2 regions of the Lysinibacillus sp. NPDC093216 genome follow, and region 1 is predicted to be linked to the other one. Evidence: riboswitches for the same ligand, from Rfam matches in the RefSeq annotation. Region 1 holds a riboswitch; the other holds the start of a gene.
What was found. A riboswitch is a leader RNA that binds a small molecule or an ion and turns the genes downstream of it on or off. The one in region 1 is predicted to bind thiamine pyrophosphate.
Positions count from the first base shown of each region.

Region 2: linked by a shared signal. The riboswitch ahead of ACQKOG_RS19735 (ABC transporter substrate-binding protein) and the one ahead of thiW (energy coupling factor transporter S component ThiW) in region 1 are both predicted to bind thiamine pyrophosphate.

Region 1 covers NZ_JBNNVB010000001.1:410,778-420,323, reverse strand. Annotated here, with positions in the region: gene ACQKOG_RS02090 (hypothetical protein) at 1-300, shown strand, start outside; gene ACQKOG_RS02085 (EVE domain-containing protein) at 316-795, shown strand; gene thiW (energy coupling factor transporter S component ThiW) at 872-1,372, opposite strand; TPP riboswitch at 1,605-1,712, opposite strand; gene ACQKOG_RS02075 (MFS transporter) at 1,780-2,976, opposite strand; gene ACQKOG_RS02070 (ABC transporter substrate-binding protein) at 3,408-4,481, opposite strand; gene ACQKOG_RS02065 (ABC transporter permease) at 4,478-5,275, opposite strand; gene ACQKOG_RS02060 (ABC transporter permease) at 5,272-6,084, opposite strand; gene ACQKOG_RS02055 (ABC transporter ATP-binding protein) at 6,074-7,180, opposite strand; gene ACQKOG_RS02050 (helix-turn-helix domain-containing protein) at 7,198-7,740, opposite strand; gene ACQKOG_RS02045 (peroxiredoxin) at 8,147-8,689, shown strand; gene ACQKOG_RS02040 (TlpA family protein disulfide reductase) at 9,128-9,546, shown strand, end outside.
Region 2 covers NZ_JBNNVB010000021.1:55,466-62,548, forward strand. Annotated here, with positions in the region: gene ACQKOG_RS19715 (TatD family hydrolase) at 1-579, opposite strand, end outside; gene ACQKOG_RS19720 (ABC transporter ATP-binding protein) at 569-1,318, opposite strand; gene ACQKOG_RS19725 (ABC transporter permease) at 1,296-2,066, opposite strand; gene ACQKOG_RS19730 (thiamine-binding protein) at 2,066-2,356, opposite strand; gene ACQKOG_RS19735 (ABC transporter substrate-binding protein) at 2,358-3,353, opposite strand; TPP riboswitch at 3,535-3,644, opposite strand; gene parC (DNA topoisomerase IV subunit A) at 4,109-6,535, opposite strand; gene parE (DNA topoisomerase IV subunit B) at 6,532-7,083, opposite strand, start outside.

The DNA.
Region 1 (9,546 bases):
GAGTATTTGAGAAGAGCGCAAGTAGAGGGTCAGGATCTATCTGATATGTATGTAGATCATGGAGAATTAAAAAATTTTAAAGGTGAAATTTTTAAAGGAAGAAAAGAAATACAAAACTTTTACACGTCACCTATGCCAAAAGGCTTTAAATTAACTATCCAAAATATTGATGGTGATGATACAGAATGTATTGCTACAGTTTTAACTACTTGGGATGGTTTGCCAAACCCAGTGATTCTGGAAGAAAGGTTGATTCTTGAAAATGAAAAAATAAAATCGTTGGCGATGATTCCAAAATAAAAGGGGGCGGAAGCTATGTCATTAAATCCTAATAAAAATTCCCTTCCTACACCTGAAAGAGACACGAAATATTGGATTGGTGTGGTATCTCTTAATCATGTGCAAAAAGGGGTTGAGGGAGGATTCGGCCAGTTATGCCATGGTAAAGAAAGACCTTTGAAACGAATGCAAAAAGGAGACTGGATCATTTATTATTCTCCTAAAAAAAGTCTAGATGGTAATGAGCCTGTAAGAGCATTTACCGCAATTGGAAGAGTGAAGGACGAGCGAATATACGAGTTCCAAATGGCAGAAAATTTTATTCCTTTTAGAAGAGATATAGACTTTTATAAAGATGCAAAAGCTGTGCCAATAAAAAGGATCTTAGATTATTTAGAGTTTGTAGAGGACAAATCCAAATATGGCTATAAATTTAGATTTGGTCATTTTGAAATAAGCAAAAAAGACTTTTTATTAATTGCTCATGAAATGGGATTACCGTTGAAGTATGGGTGAATTGGAACAAAAAACGTTACTTTCTTAATTAATTGTCATTAAAGAAAGTAACGTTTTTAAATTGCTTTAAATCAAGTTATTTAAGCTGAGTGTTAAGGTTAGTTACAAATACTGTCTTACGCAAATTGCTAGCAACGACAATGCCTAGCATAGCACCAATGGTACTTGAAGTTAAAAAGGCTGGCATGAAAAATAAAGCAGCAACGGATGTCCCCATTAATAAATGCGCGTAAGGTACTGCGATAAGTGAGGCAATGATACCTGTCCCCAACATTTCACCGACTCCTGCAAGCCATTGCTTATCGCTGTATTTATAGGCAAGAGCTGCACATAGAGCGCCAATAACACTGCCAGGTATAGCTAGTAATGAGCCTGTGCCTGTTAAAATACGAATAATGGCTGTGACAAAGGCGACCATAACAGTAGGAACTGGACCAAGAATGATAGCACCGATAACATTAATGGCATGTTGGACAGGGTAGGCACGCGCAATCCCCGTTGGTATTGAAACGAAGGTAGAACCTGCTACGGCAATTGCTACTAATAAGGCCATGATTGTTAATTTTCGAATTGACATAATTTCCACTCCTTTGAAATGTGAATTTTATAGTTAGCGCCGCTAAACAGGAGAGTTCCGCCGCTAAAGCTATGAGAAGCGCCGCTAAAGTGGAGAATACCGCCGCTAAGCCAGTGAGAATGGCCGCTAAACAGGAGAGTTCCGCCGCTAAGCTAGAGAGAAGCGCCGCTAAAGCGTAAAAAAGCCGCTTCCTAAAAAACAATAGGAAGCGGCCTTGTATCTACATAGTAAAAAGCAAGTGTCGGCACTTCCCTCCGCTAGTGTGAACTAGATCAGGTTCAAAGGGTCCGTATATGATCATATACGTCTCAGCCTTTTAAAGACTCCCCTAGTGGTAATTAATAGAATTTTTAGTTTTTCACATATTAATGTAGCATACTACTAAAAATAGTCAATAACTTTTCAGACTATTTTGTATCAGGATGCATAAGATGTGGTGCTTTTTTCATTGTCCAAATAAGGGCAAGGAAGAAACAAGCCATTAAAATAATAGACCCGAATATATAAGGACTGTTCATATTCCAATCGAATAATATACCTGCTAGAGCTGGACCAATCATATTACCAAGACTCATATAAGCATTGTTCAGACCAGCTGCATAGCCCTGTTCATTCTCAGCAAGCTTTGAAATCAATGTGTTGACGGCTGGGCGAATCAATGTCGTAGCTGTAGAGAAGATGGTCGCTACAATTAAAATAAGTGCAAAACCAGATGCGAATAATATTAAGAAAATCGAAACGGCTGCAATAAATAAATTGACTAACACTACTTTCATTTCGCCGAAGCGATTAAACAGCGGTGTAATAACAAACATCTGTACAACAACACCAAAAGCGCCGCCCATAACTAATATAATGGCGATATCAGTAGGTGTGTAATTAAACTTGTCTGTAACAAATAATGATAATGTTGTTTGGAAGTTAGCAATCCCGAAAGAGAATACAAGCATGATAATTAGCATGACAAAATAAGGCATTCGGACTGAACGGGCCATCTGCTTTGCAAGATTATCCTGCTTCTGTGCTTTTTTAGCAGTGTTCGGTTTTGTAGCAGGCAATAAAAAGAACGATAAAATAGCTGCTAAGATAGCTGCACATCCAGCAGTATAAAACGGAAAATGCAAACTAACTTTTGAGAGGAATCCGCCAATACCTGGTCCGATCATAAAACCAAAGGACATTGCTGCCCCTATCATCCCCATACCTTTTCCGCGTTCCTCGTACGTTGTGATGTCAGCCACAAATGCCATTATAGGAGGTGCCACAAATGCAGATCCAAGGCCACCTAAAAAGCGTGCCAAGAAGAGCATCCACACATCTGTAGAAAGTCCGAATCCAATTTGTGCAAGTCCTGTTACGATAAGGCCGAAAATAATGAGATTTTTACGACCGTATTGATCGGAAAGATTCCCAGCAATTGGAGAAAATACGAATTGTGCTAAGGCGAACGTTGCAATCAACATGCCAAGTACTTGTCCTGCAGCACCAAATAGTTTTAAATAATCAGGCATGACAGGAATAATAATTCCGATACTCCCCATTGCGATAAACATATTAAACATTAAAATATACAAAGCCGCCTTGTTAGACTTCTGCTGGGTCATCGAATACCCCTTTCTTTAATCAAATATACTACAGTCTACCACAAGGCTTGTACGTTTGCTATTGACTATAAGTCTGAGATTTAGTAGTAAGGTTATGAGGATTCTATTGATCAAATAAAATAAGCGTGTTGATTTCCGTTCCGGCTGGGCGCTTTCCTGGGGGCGTCCGATGAGCCGCTTCGCTTCGCTGCAGGGTCTCATCTGTGACGCTGATCCCCAAGAGTCGCCCAGCCTCCACTCCAATCAACTTATAACATGATATAGTTTTAACAATTATCAGTCCTATCTATTAGAGATGAGTCGATAAAAGGAATCTTTTATTGATATTTTGCTTGTTTATCCATTTTTAAAAATAGTTTACCTTCAGCTAAACGAAAAAGCTGTTCTCAACGTTACTAACGTGAGAACAGCTTTAAATGGGTTAAAATAGGTTATCGAATACTCATTTTAAATTCCAAGAACAGCTCATTATATTTGCCTAAGTAATCAGGACCTAAGTTTTTATAAACTTCTAATGTTTTACGTTGTTCTTCAGTAGGATAGAAGCGTTTATCAGATACAACTTCTTTATCCATTAACTTCATCGCTGCAATATTAGGGGTAGAATAGCCTACATAATCAGCGTTTTTAGCACCCGATTCAGCTTTCAGCATAAAGTTAATGAAAGCATGTGCACCATCAATATTTTTTGACGTTTTTGGGATAACCATATTGTCAAACCATAAGTTTGAGCCTTCTTTTGGTACAGCGAAGTCTAAATCTTCATTTTCTGATAACATGTCTGCTGCTTGACCAGACCAAGTGAGTGCCACAGTAGCTTCATTATTAACCATCAACGGTGTAATTTCATCCCCGATAATGGCTTTAACATTTGGCGCCAATGTGATTAGTTTATCAGTAGCTTTACGTAGCTCCTGGTCATCTAAAGAGTTGAGAGAGTAGCCAAGACTGTTTAAGCCCATACCAATCACCTCACGTGCACCGTCTACTAAAAAGACTTTACGCTTTAATGAAGGATCCCATAAGTCCTTCCAAGATGAGAAGTCTAAATTTCCAACGAGCTTTGGATTATAGACAATGCCGACTGTTCCCCAGAAATATGGGACAGAATATTTATTGTCCTTATCAAATGGTAAATCTAAAAAATAAGGATCAATATTTTTAAAATTAGGGATTTTCGTTTTATCTAAAGGAATAAGTAAGTTTTCTTCCTTCATTTTTTCAATCATATATTCAGAAGGTACTGCGATATCGTAAGCTGTACCACCTTGTTGAATTTTTGTCATCATTGCTTCATTTGAATCGAACGTTTCATAAATGACGTGAATGCCTGTTTCTTTTTCAAATTGCTTCAGCAAATCCGGGTCTATATATTCTCCCCAGTTAAAGATCGTTAACGTATCTTTACCACTTTTACCACCACCGGCACTTAGGGCGTCAGCAGCATAGAACAAAAGGGCGGAAACGACAAGGATTGCGACTGTTGCTTGAATTAATTGCTTCATTGAGTTCCCCCCGTTCTTTTACTAGCGCGGCTTGTAATGAAGTAATAGCCAACTACGACGATAACCGTTACAAAGAATACTAAACCAGAAATAGCGTTAACCGTTAAGGAAATACCGGCACGTGCCATTGAGTAAATTTCAACAGATAAAGTACTAAAGCCGTTACCTGTCACGAAAAATGTTACCGCAAAATCATCTAGAGAATATGTTAAGGCAAGGAAGAACCCTGCAAAAATACCAGGTTGAATATACGGTAAAATAACACGCATCATGACATCTTTTTTCGTTGCTCCCAAATCTAATGCAGCATCGATTAATGATTTATTCATTTCTAATAGTTTCGGTAAGACCATCAGTACAACAATTGGGACGCTGAACGCTACATGTGCTATTAACACAGAAGTAAATCCTAATTTAATACCAATCATTGTGAATAAAATTAAGAAGCTTGCACCAATAATGACATCCGGGCTCACAATTAACACATTGTTTAAAGAAAGTAGTGTATTGCGCATTTTTGCATCTTTAACAGTGACAATGCCAATTGCTCCTAGTGTCCCAATGATTGTAGAAATCAATGCAGAGAGTAATGCCACGATCACTGTATTAATTAGAATTACGAGTAGACGTGAATCCTCAAATACGGCTTTATAATGTTCTAACGTAAAGGACTCAAAATTATTCATTGATCCGCCACTATTGAACGAATAGAAGATTAAATAGAAGATAGGTGCATACAAAACGATAAAAACAATCGCTAAATACACTCTTGCTGTAGCAGATAGTTTTTTCATCGTACGCGACCTCCTTTATCCTTTTTCTGTCCTGTAATTAACATAACGATGACCATGAATAAAATTAAGAAAACAGCAATTGTTGAACCCATTCCCCAGTTTTGGGTTACAAGGAATTGTTGTTCAATAGCTGTACCCAGTGTAATAACACGATTTCCTGCAATTAAACGAGTGATCATGAAAAGTGATAATGCAGGAATAAATACAACTTGAATACCTGATTTAACACCGTCCATTGTTAAAGGCAATATAACGCGACGGAATGTAGTAAAGGCAGATGCCCCCAAATCACGTGCGGCATAAACAAGAGCCGGATTTAAACGATCCAATGAGTTGAAAATCGGTAAAATCATAAATGGAATAAAAATATAAACGGATACGAACACAAAGCTAATGTCAGTGAATAGCATTTGCTTCGGATCAAAACCAAATACTTCGATAAATGCATTTAATGGACCGTACAAGCCGAAAATCCCGATAAAGGCATATGTTTTTAACAAAAGATTAATCCAAGAAGGAATAATAATTAGTAAAAGCCAAAGCTGTTTATGTTTCGTCTTCGTTAAAAAATAGGCTGTTGGATACGAAACAAGTAACGTAAAGAACGTAATTAAAAACGCATACCAGAATGAACTTAATGTCATTTTTAAATAGACAGAAGTAAAGAATGCTTTATAGTTATCGAGCGTGAAATTGCCATGTATATCTAGTAGGGAATAGTAAACAACGAGTGCAATCGGCGCGATAACGAAAAACGCAATCCATAAAACATATGGAAATAAGGCTGATTTCGAAGTCTTAGTTTGCATCTTCGTCGTCTCCATACGCCTCTAAACGTTTGTCGAATTCTTCTTCTGTTTCATTTAAGCGCATTACATGAATTGCTTCTGGATCAAAGTCTAAACCAATTTCTGTCCCTACCTCAGCTTTTTTCAATGAATGCACGAGCCATTCATTGCCATCTTTGTCGTACGTAGATAATTCATAATGCACCCCACGGAACAATTGAGTATCAACTTTAACGACAAGCTTGCCTTTATCGATTGTTGTCATTTCTAAATCCTCTGGGCGAATGACAATATCGATTTTTTCGTTTGGCTTCATACCTTGGTCAACACATTCAAAAACTTTACCAGCAAATTCTACTTTGAAATCTTCAATCATCACGCCAGGAACAATATTTGATTCACCAATAAAATCAGCAACGAAGCGGTTAATTGGCTCATCATAAATATCTACCGGTGTACCAGATTGTTGAATTTCACCTTCACTTAAGACAAAGATTTCATCACTCATGGCAAGTGCTTCTTCTTGATCGTGTGTGACAAAGACAAATGTTTTCCCAAGGCGTTGTTGTAACTCACGTAACTCATATTGCATTTCTGTACGTAGCTTTAAATCTAAAGCTGAAAGAGGTTCATCGAGTAAAATTACTTCAGGATCGTTCACAATCGCACGAGCAATTGCAACACGTTGACGTTGGCCACCAGACATTTCAGAAATTTCACGATTGCCATAGCCTGCTAAGTTAACGAATTTTAATGCTTCAACAACACGGTTTTTAATTTCACTTTCAGGAAGCTTTTTTATACGAAGCCCAAATGCGACGTTTTCAAAGACGTTTAAATGAGGAAACAAAGCATAATCTTGAAAAACAGTATTTACTTGGCGTTCATTTGCTGGCACTGAGTTGATTTTTTTATTATGAAAATAGATATTTCCTGTTGTCGGTTCTGTGAATCCAGCGATCATACGTAAAATAGTTGTTTTACCACAACCGGACGGACCTAGTAGTGTATAGAATTTGCCCTTTTCTAGCTCCAGGTTAATGTTTTTTAAGACGACCGTGCCGTCATTATAGGACTTTGAAACGTTTTCAAAGCGGATAATCGAATTCGTTGTCATAGATGCGCCTCCTTAAGCTATAAATATGAATCCGTTGCGACAAGTAAAATTTTTGTTTCATCAGCATGTGCATTAAAAATTTGATGATGATCTGTCGCTTCAAAATAGAGAGCATTGCCTTCACTCGCTATGTACTGTTCATCTCCTAAAACGAGACGAATACGCCCTTCGACAACATAAATAAATGTTTCTGAAAGGGAGGGTTCAAACTGCTTAAATTCACCATCAGCAGCAAGTGTTAAGAAAATGGGCTCCATTTCTTTTTCATTTGATGTAGGAATCAGCCACTGAATTTCATATTTCTTTTCTTCATCTGTATAAGTGGATTGATCTTCCTCTGTATATACAACCTTTTGTTCAGGTGCTCCATCATCGAAAAATTCCTTAGGTGTTGACCCTAAAACCTCTAATAGTGAAAATAGTGTTTCAATGGAAGGTGAATTTAGATCACGTTCTAATTGTGAAATATACCCTTTACTTAAATCTGTACGTTCTCCAAGCTCCTCTTGGGTAAGACCTTTTTTTAAACGAAGCGCTTTGATTTTTGCTCCTATTTGCATCTTTTCCCTCCTAGAAGAAGTTTAGCAATCATAAACTTTTGAAATACGAAGTTTACTTTAACGAAACTTTTAGTTTACTAAAACCATTACAATTATACATAATAATAAAGAATTTGCAATCGTTTTTAATGAAAAAAAAGTAGATGAAATTTTTAGAAATTATACATAAATACCGCATAGAAAAATTTCGTTTAAATAAGAATAAAATTGTTAAAAATAGCTAATGAATAGGCTGTAGCAGTTATTCCATTTAGGGATTTGACGGAAATTTGTCAGATAATTTAATGTGAGCACTTTTGTGAAGTTTACTTGTTTGAAAAACTACGATTACTCTGTTATCGTAGAAGACGAGTTCGCTGGTGCGAATGGAATATATACACTACATATTTAATCGGAGGGATTTATAATGGCAGAACGCATGGTAGGTAAACAAGCACCTGACTTTACAATGGAAGCAGTACTTCCAGACAAATCATTTGGTAAAGTATCATTAGAAGACATTAAAGCACAAGACAAATGGACAGTTCTTTTCTTCTATCCAATGGACTTCACTTTCGTATGTCCAACAGAAATCACTGCAATGAGCGATCGTTACGATGAGTTCGAAGACTTAGATGCAGAAGTAATCGGTGTTTCTACTGATACAATCCACACTCACTTAGCTTGGATTAACACTGACCGCACTAAAAATGGTCTTGGTGAGTTAAAATACCCATTAGCAGCAGATACAAATCACCAAATTTCACAAGAATATGGTGTATTAATTGAAGAAGAAGGTATCGCACTACGCGGCTTATTCATCATCAACCCAGAAGGTGAATTAAAATACCAAACAGTATTCGATAACAACATCGGCCGTGATGTAGACGAAACTTTACGTGTACTTCAAGCTTTACAAACTGGTGGTCTTTGCCCAGCAAACTGGCGCCCAGGTCAAGCAACTCTATAATTTAGAGTTTTAGATCATTCAACAAATAAAGAGTCCCCACAGTAAGTTTGTGGGGATTTTTTTAAACTTGATAGAGAAAAAGGTTCATCACCAAAAATTGGGGATGACTTTTGTTAAAACGTTGGAGTGGAGGATAGGCGACTCCTTGGGGGATTAGCAATAGAGGAACGAAGGCTAAAACCATCACGTCCTGTGATAACGCCTTCGTGACCAGCATCGTGCTGGCCCGAGACCCTGCAGCGAAGCGGATGTTTTCTGTGCGAAAGCGTAGTGCTAACGTAGCGGCAGCAAATGTTTTATCTGCGCGAAAGCGAAGCGTCAGCGGCAATTGTTTTCTGTAGCGAAAGCAAAGCGGTAGCTACAAAGCGCCTAGCCGGAACGGAAATCAACCACACGTTTTGATAATGATCCTAGAAAAAGGAAAAAGGAGAATGTTTTATGAAACTTCGTGAACAAATGCCTGAACTTGTAGGCGCAACGACTTGGTTAAATGGTGAAGTAACAAAAGCGGATTTAGTAGGCGAAAAGCCAACATTAATCCACTTCTGGTCAGTTAGTTGCCATCTATGTAAAGAGGCAATGCCGGATGTGAACAATTTCCGTGATCAATACAAAGATGAGTTAAACGTTATCGCAGTGCATATGCCACGTTCTGAGGAAGATACAAATTTAGAAACAATCAAATCGGTAGCAGCAGAGCATGACATTGTGCAACCAATCTTTGTAGATAGCGAATTAAAGCTGACAGATGCATTTGAAAACCAATACGTACCTGCGTATTTTGTTTTCGATAAAGATGGTCAGCTTCGTCATATGCAAGCTGGTGGTAGCGGTATGAAAATGCTAGAAAAACGTGT
Region 2 (7,083 bases), on a different contig from region 1:
TATTAGTTCGATTGGATATTTTTTAATAAGTTGTTGAATTTCTGCCTCATACGTACAATCAGGCGTGACAGAAATGAAATACCCTTTAGAAATCATCCGTTCAATCACTTCCTCATCGCCTTTAAACCAATGAAAATGCGCTTTCGTTACATGATGTTTTTCTAGCAAATCACAAACAATCGCCGCATCCTCATAAACAGCATGTAACACTATCGGTTTATTTAACTCCTTTGCCAATACAATAAACCGTTCTAACAATGCTACATACGGACGAACATCAATCGCCTTCTCCTGCCTCAAATAATAAGGCAATCCAACCTCGCCAATTGCTACCATTTCATCAGAGTGTTGGCGTATCCACTCGAATAACGCGTCTTCCTCCTCATCACTAAGTAACGGTTGTTCGGGATGAAACCCAAACGCTGCTTTTACCTTTGCATAGGCTTTCGACAGTTTCAACGTCTTTTCACACGATGGAAGATTCATGCTAACGGCAATGACATGTTCAACTTCCTCTAGTAAAGTTGGTATATCGTTTTCCTTATACTGATCTAAATGAATATGTGCATCAATCAACATTCGCTTCATCCTTTTTTTCTGTTAAATACGTGAATAACTGTTGCTTCAAAGCCGTAAACGAAGCGGAATGACGAATTTCTTCTTGGCGTGGCCTTGCAAAAGGTACGATTATTTCCTTTTTCATTGTCGCTGGTCGTTTCGTGAGTACAATGATACGATCAGCTAAAAACAGAGCTTCCTCGATACTATGTGTAACGAATAATATAGACTTTCGATATTCCTCCCATATCGATAAAAGCCACGCCTGCATTTCAAGCCTTGTAAACTCATCAAGTGCAGAAAACGGCTCATCTAAGCATAAGATGGGCTTATCACTAACAATGGCACGAATAAACGATACACGCTGTTGCATACCCCCTGACAGCTCATTGGGATACGCATTTTCAAACGCTGCAAGCCCAACTTTGTCTAACCATTCCTTGGCCAAGTTCACGTTTGGTTTTCTATGAAGCTCCTCGACCATCGTGACATTTTCTACTATCGTACGCCATGGTAATAAACACGGCTGCTGAGGCATATAGCCAATCGTCCCTCTTTTTTTCTGGATATCTGTATCGTTTAATAAAATAGCACCCTTATCAATAGAAGTAACACCACCAATTAATTGAAAGAGTGTACTTTTTCCACTGCCTGACGGTCCGATAATCGCCACAAATTCCCCGTCCTTGACCTCAAACGATAAATTGCGAATAACCGGAAGAGCATCAAAGGATTTATCAATGTTTTGAATGCTTAGCATGGAGTCCTCTCCCCTTCACAACAAGTTTTTCTAACAATTGTATAGCACTAAATAATAGTAAACTTAAAAATACGATAGCAAAAATAGCTACAAACACGCGATCCGTTCGAAATGAAGATTGTGCTAATGTCATATAAACACCAATCCCCATTTTCGCACCTAACCATTCCGCAATGACAGCTCCCATGACGCTATAGGTTGCCGCAATCTTTACGCCTGAAAAAATCGCTGGATACGCATAAGGCCATTCAAGCTTCCAAAAGGTTTGTGCTTTCGTTGCACCAATCATCCTAAAATAATGCTTCAGCTCAGGCGAAGTTTGACGAAAGCCATCCATTGCCGAAATAACAATAGGGAAAAAGCACACAAGACAAATAATAATGAGCTTTGGCAATAAACCGAAGCCAAACCATATGATTAAGAGTGGTGCTAGAACGAGCACCGGGACATTCTGTGACATAATCAGAATAGGATAAAATAGCTCCCGCACAAACGTAAAACGATGTAATAGCACGGCAACCGTTAGCCCACATACTATCCCGATAGCTAGACCAAGAAGTGCTAATTGAACAGTCGCTAAAGCATGTGGCACAAACGTCTCATACGATTGAAAACCTTCTTTCAAAATGGCACTCGGTGCAGGCAAAAGCCAATGTGGAGTATCAGCAAAGCGGACAATTAGTTCCCATATGAATAAGAGGAAGGCGATAAAAATTATCGTCCTTCCTTGTTTGAAAGCTTGCCTCATCACTGGTATTTCTCCGTCAATGTACCCATTGTAATACCAGATGGCTGATATAAAATTTTCACTTGCGTGATGACATTGATCGCGCCCAGCTCAATCATCTTGTCATTCATTTTTTCAATGATTTGTAATAAAACCGGTAGCTCACCTTCCATTGTCGTTTCTAACGGGTGCACTTCATATTTAACTCCTGAAGCGTCGATAACCGCAATCGCTGCATCGACATATGGGATCACATCCTCATATTTTTCAGTTTTCGGGATAATTTGTACACTTATTAATGAGTTTGCCATATTACTTTGTCTCCTTTTTCGGTAAAAAGTCGTTTGTAAATGCTTGTACTGCGTTAAATTCGCCCTCTAAAACTTTGTTGCTGGCCATCCATTTCGCGTAGTTTTCCCAGACAGCTAGCTTTTGCTCGCCCCATTGTTTAGCGTCGTCTTGATACTTATCTGCTAGCCATTCCTGACTTTTATGCACAAGGTTTTTATCTAAATCAGGTACAGCTTCTAGTAAAATATCAGCTGCCTCATTCGGATGTATTATCGCATATTCATAGCCCTTTGCTGCAGCAGCGACAAATGCTTTGACCGTCTCAGGATCATCCTTAATCATTTTTTCATTTGTAGCGAGTACAGGCGTGTAATAATCTAACTGATCACTATAATCTGTTAAATATAGCATGTTCAGTTTTTCGCCACGTAGTTCTGCTTCGATACCTGTCCATGCATAATAGATCCACGCAAAATCAATATCTTTTTTCATCATTGTGAAGAAATCTATATCGCCTGCATTGACAATATCTAACTTATTAATATCCGCATTTTCTGTTTGCATAAGTGATTGTAGTACAGCCTTTTCAAGTGGTGCACCCCAGCCACCGTATGTTTTACCTTCAAAATCCTTTGGTGACGAAATGCCTTTTGATGCAATGGATGCGAAGCCAGAAGTATTATGCTGAATAATCGCTGCAATCGATACTAAAGGTACATCTTGCACACGGGCCTGTGTAATCCCTTCCTGATAACTTACGCCAAACTGAGCCTTGCCAGACGCCACAAGCTGATCAGCACCTGTTTCGCCAGGTAATAAAATATCGACATCTAAGCCTTGCTCCTTAAAGAAGCCAAGTTTTTTCGCAACATATAAACCTGTATGATTTGTGTTCGGTGTCCAATCGAGAACGACTGATACTTTTGTTAATCCCTTAGTATCCTTTTTATCCTCTTTTTCGCTACAGCCCACTAATGTTAACAGTGTAGCCAACAGGATCAATAACCATTTTTTCATGCTGAATCCTCCAAGTAAAGTAGTGTGAAATTGTTCATAAATGAATGTGTTTACCAGAAGAAAGCGTATTCACGGTCTGTTTACACCCAAACCCAAAGTCTGTGCATGAATAAAAGTCTGAAAACATAAAAAACGCCTAGGATTCCTCCCAGACGTTTTGTAATCAATATCAAAAACTTTTACTTTTTGAATAGATGTTCCCTACGCTGGTACGAGCCAAATCAGGTTCAAAGAGTCAGCGTCTATCGGACACAATCTCAGCTGGCAACACCAGCCCCCCTACATTCTTTCCATATGAACTTTTCGTGATTATTATACCCATATCTATCCGTAAATGACAAGGCTCTGTTTTCTGAAAGCCCCGTAAATATAATTTAAAGCCTCATCTTTCTCTTCAACAATTCCATTTCCTGAGAATATTCACCGTTTTTTTGGTAAAACATTTTTTATTTAAAAGGAATCCCCTCCTGAAATCAAGAAGCGGTATATTGTTCGAAGTTTTAATAGGCACTGTTAAATACTATTGTTGATAATCAAATCAAGAACCTTTTGTGGTTTTTAATTTTTGCTTTTAGTAGTAAGACGTTGAATAAGAATCAGTAATCTTCATAACAACTTACTTGTAAAGCTACACCCGATTCACCAATTTGCCTAAAAACTTTATTGTCACTATACACCTACCCTTTCTTTTGATTCCTATATAGAAAAAAAGCCCAGCTCTCTAAGGAGCATGGGCTATAAAATCAGTTTTATTTCTATTCTTTTTTGACCGTAAAGACATGTGAAATAGCACCGTCTGTAGCTATATCCACTTTAAAGGAGCCATTGGAATGGCGATCTGCTCGAGTTAATGCTTGTACATCAAGGATCTCTTGCACGCCTTTTTCCGTTTCGATTGTTAGCCGTTCCTCATCAGTTACCTTGACTACAGCCACGATACGATGTGGGTTCGCTTTTAATTCCGTTAACACTTTTAAGCCACGTTTTGCACGACTCGTCATCTCTACCTCGGCAACATTCATTTTCTTCACCGCACCACGATGTGTCACAATCGCAACATATGCCGTGGCATTTGGCGGTAAAACATTGATGCCGACTAATGCTTCTCCGTCTTTCAGCGTAATCCCTTTGACACCGCCTGTTTTCACACCCGTTACTGGCAATTCCTCCATTGGGAAACGAATAGCATAGGCAGTATCTGTTGTTAACATTAGTTCTACTTCGTCTGTCACGATACCTGCAAAAATCATTTCATCGCCTGACTTAACATTCATCGTTTTGATTGGTTTAGAATAACGTGTAACAGCATAATCTGCTACAGGTGAGCGTTTAATTTGTCCATCTTTCGTAGCCGTTAAAATATACGTATTGGCCTGTTCAAATGTCTCAAAACCATATACAGCAATAATAGATTCATCTTCCCCTGTCGGCACAATACTAGAAATATGCTGACCAAGATCCTTCCAACGAATATCAGGTAGTTCATGGACAGGCTGATAAATATAATTGCCTCGATTTGTAAACAGCAGTAGATGATGCTGTGTATTTAAATTTGCTTCATATAATAAATAATCGGAATCCTTCATCGCAAAATCCTGACCATTCGAAGCTGCATGTGAACGTGTAGATGTACGCTTAATATAGCCATCCTTTGTGACAGTCACTACGACCTCTTCACTTGGGACAAGGACATCTAACGTAATTTTGATTTCTTCAATTTCTTGTTCGATTTTTGAACGACGTGGCTCTGCAAAGCGCTTTTTAATGTCAAGTAGTTCCTGTTTAATAACACGTACAAGCTTTGCTTCACTATTAAGAATACCTTCAAGCTTGGCGATCAGTTTATTTAGTTCATCCTGTTCATGGCGAAGCTCTGTGATATCTGTATTCGTTAATCGGTATAATTGCAAGCTAACGATCGCCTCTGATTGCACTTCTGTAAAGTCAAATTTCACCTGTAAATTCGTTTTCGCATCTCGTTTATCATTAGACGAACGAATCGTAGCAATAACTTCATCTAAAATAGAAAGCGCCTTAATCAAGCCATCAACGATATGCGAACGATCTTTAGCCCTTTGTAAATCATAAACGGAGCGGTTCGTCACAACTTCCTTTTGATGGGCAATATAAGAATCCAGTAACAATGGCAATGTCATCATTGTCGGACGACGATTATGGATAGCAATCATATTAAAATTATAGGCTACTTGTAAATCAGTTGTTTTGAACAAGTATTGTAAAATCCCTTGTCCTGGAACATCTTTTTTCAGTTCAATGACAACACGTAGGCCGGTACGATCCGATTCATCGCGAATTTCTGCAATTCCTTCAAGTCGTTTATCCACTCTTTGTTCATCGATTTTCTTCACAAGATTTGCTTTATTGACATCATACGGTAATTCCGTAATAACGATTTGCTCTTTGCCACCTTTAATTGGCTCCACGACTGCTTGAGCGCGCACGATAATTTTACCGCGACCAGTCTCATACGCCTTTTTAATACCATCGACACCTTGAATGATCCCACCTGTTGGGAAATCAGGCCCTTTAATTACAGTCATTAATTCATCAACAGTAGTGTTCGGCTTATCTAAGCGCATGAGAACACCATCTAGCACCTCATCAAGTGCGTGAGGAGGGATATCTGTCGCATATCCAGCCGAAATACCAGTTGAGCCGTTGACTAGTAAATTCGGGAAACGAGCAGGTAAAACAGTTGGCTCCATATCCTGATCATCAAAGTTCGGTACAAATTCAACAGTTTTCTTGCCAATATCACGGAGCATTTCCGCTGCAATTGCAGAAAGCCTTGCCTCTGTATAACGCATCGCTGCCGGAGGGTCACCATCAACAGAGCCGTTATTCCCATGCATTTCAATAAGCATATGGCGCGCCTTCCAATCCTGACTCATGCGCACCATTGCTTCATATACGGAGCTGTCACCATGTGGGTGATAATTACCGATAACATTACCGACAGTTTTGGCTGATTTACGGAATGGTTTTTCGTTCGTATTGCCCTCTGTAAACATCGCATATAAAATACGTCGTTGCACAGGCTTAAGACCGTCACGTGCATCAGGCAACGCGCGGTCTTGTATAATATATTTACTATAGCGACCAAAGCGGTCACCCATCACTTCTTCTAAGGGTAAATCTTGGAATTTTTCCGTACTACTCATGCTTGGTCCTCCTCTTGTTGGATGAATTCATTTTCTAAAATATTTGAATCATCCTCCATACCGAAGTCTACATTAGCTTCGATCCATTTACGGCGCGGCTCTACCTTATCGCCCATTAATGTTGTCACACGTCTCTCAGCACGTGCACCATCCTCAATCGTTACACGAATTAATGTACGCGTATCAGGGTTCATCGTCGTATCCCACAGCTGGTCAGCATTCATCTCACCAAGACCTTTATAGCGCTGTAATATGTAACCCTTACCAACTTTTTTAATGGCCTTTTGTAAATCATTTTCGGTCCAAGCATATTCAATCACTTCTTTTTTACCAGTGCCTCTTGATACTTTATAAAGTGGTGGTAATGCGATAAATACCTTTCCAGCTTCAATCAATGGTCGCATATAACGATAGAAGAATGTTAGTAGCAGCACTTGAATATGCGCTCCGTCCGTATCAGCATCGGTCATAATAACGACTTTGTCATACGCTGCATCCTCGACAGAAAAATCTGTTCCGACGCCAGCACCAATGGCATGGATAATCGT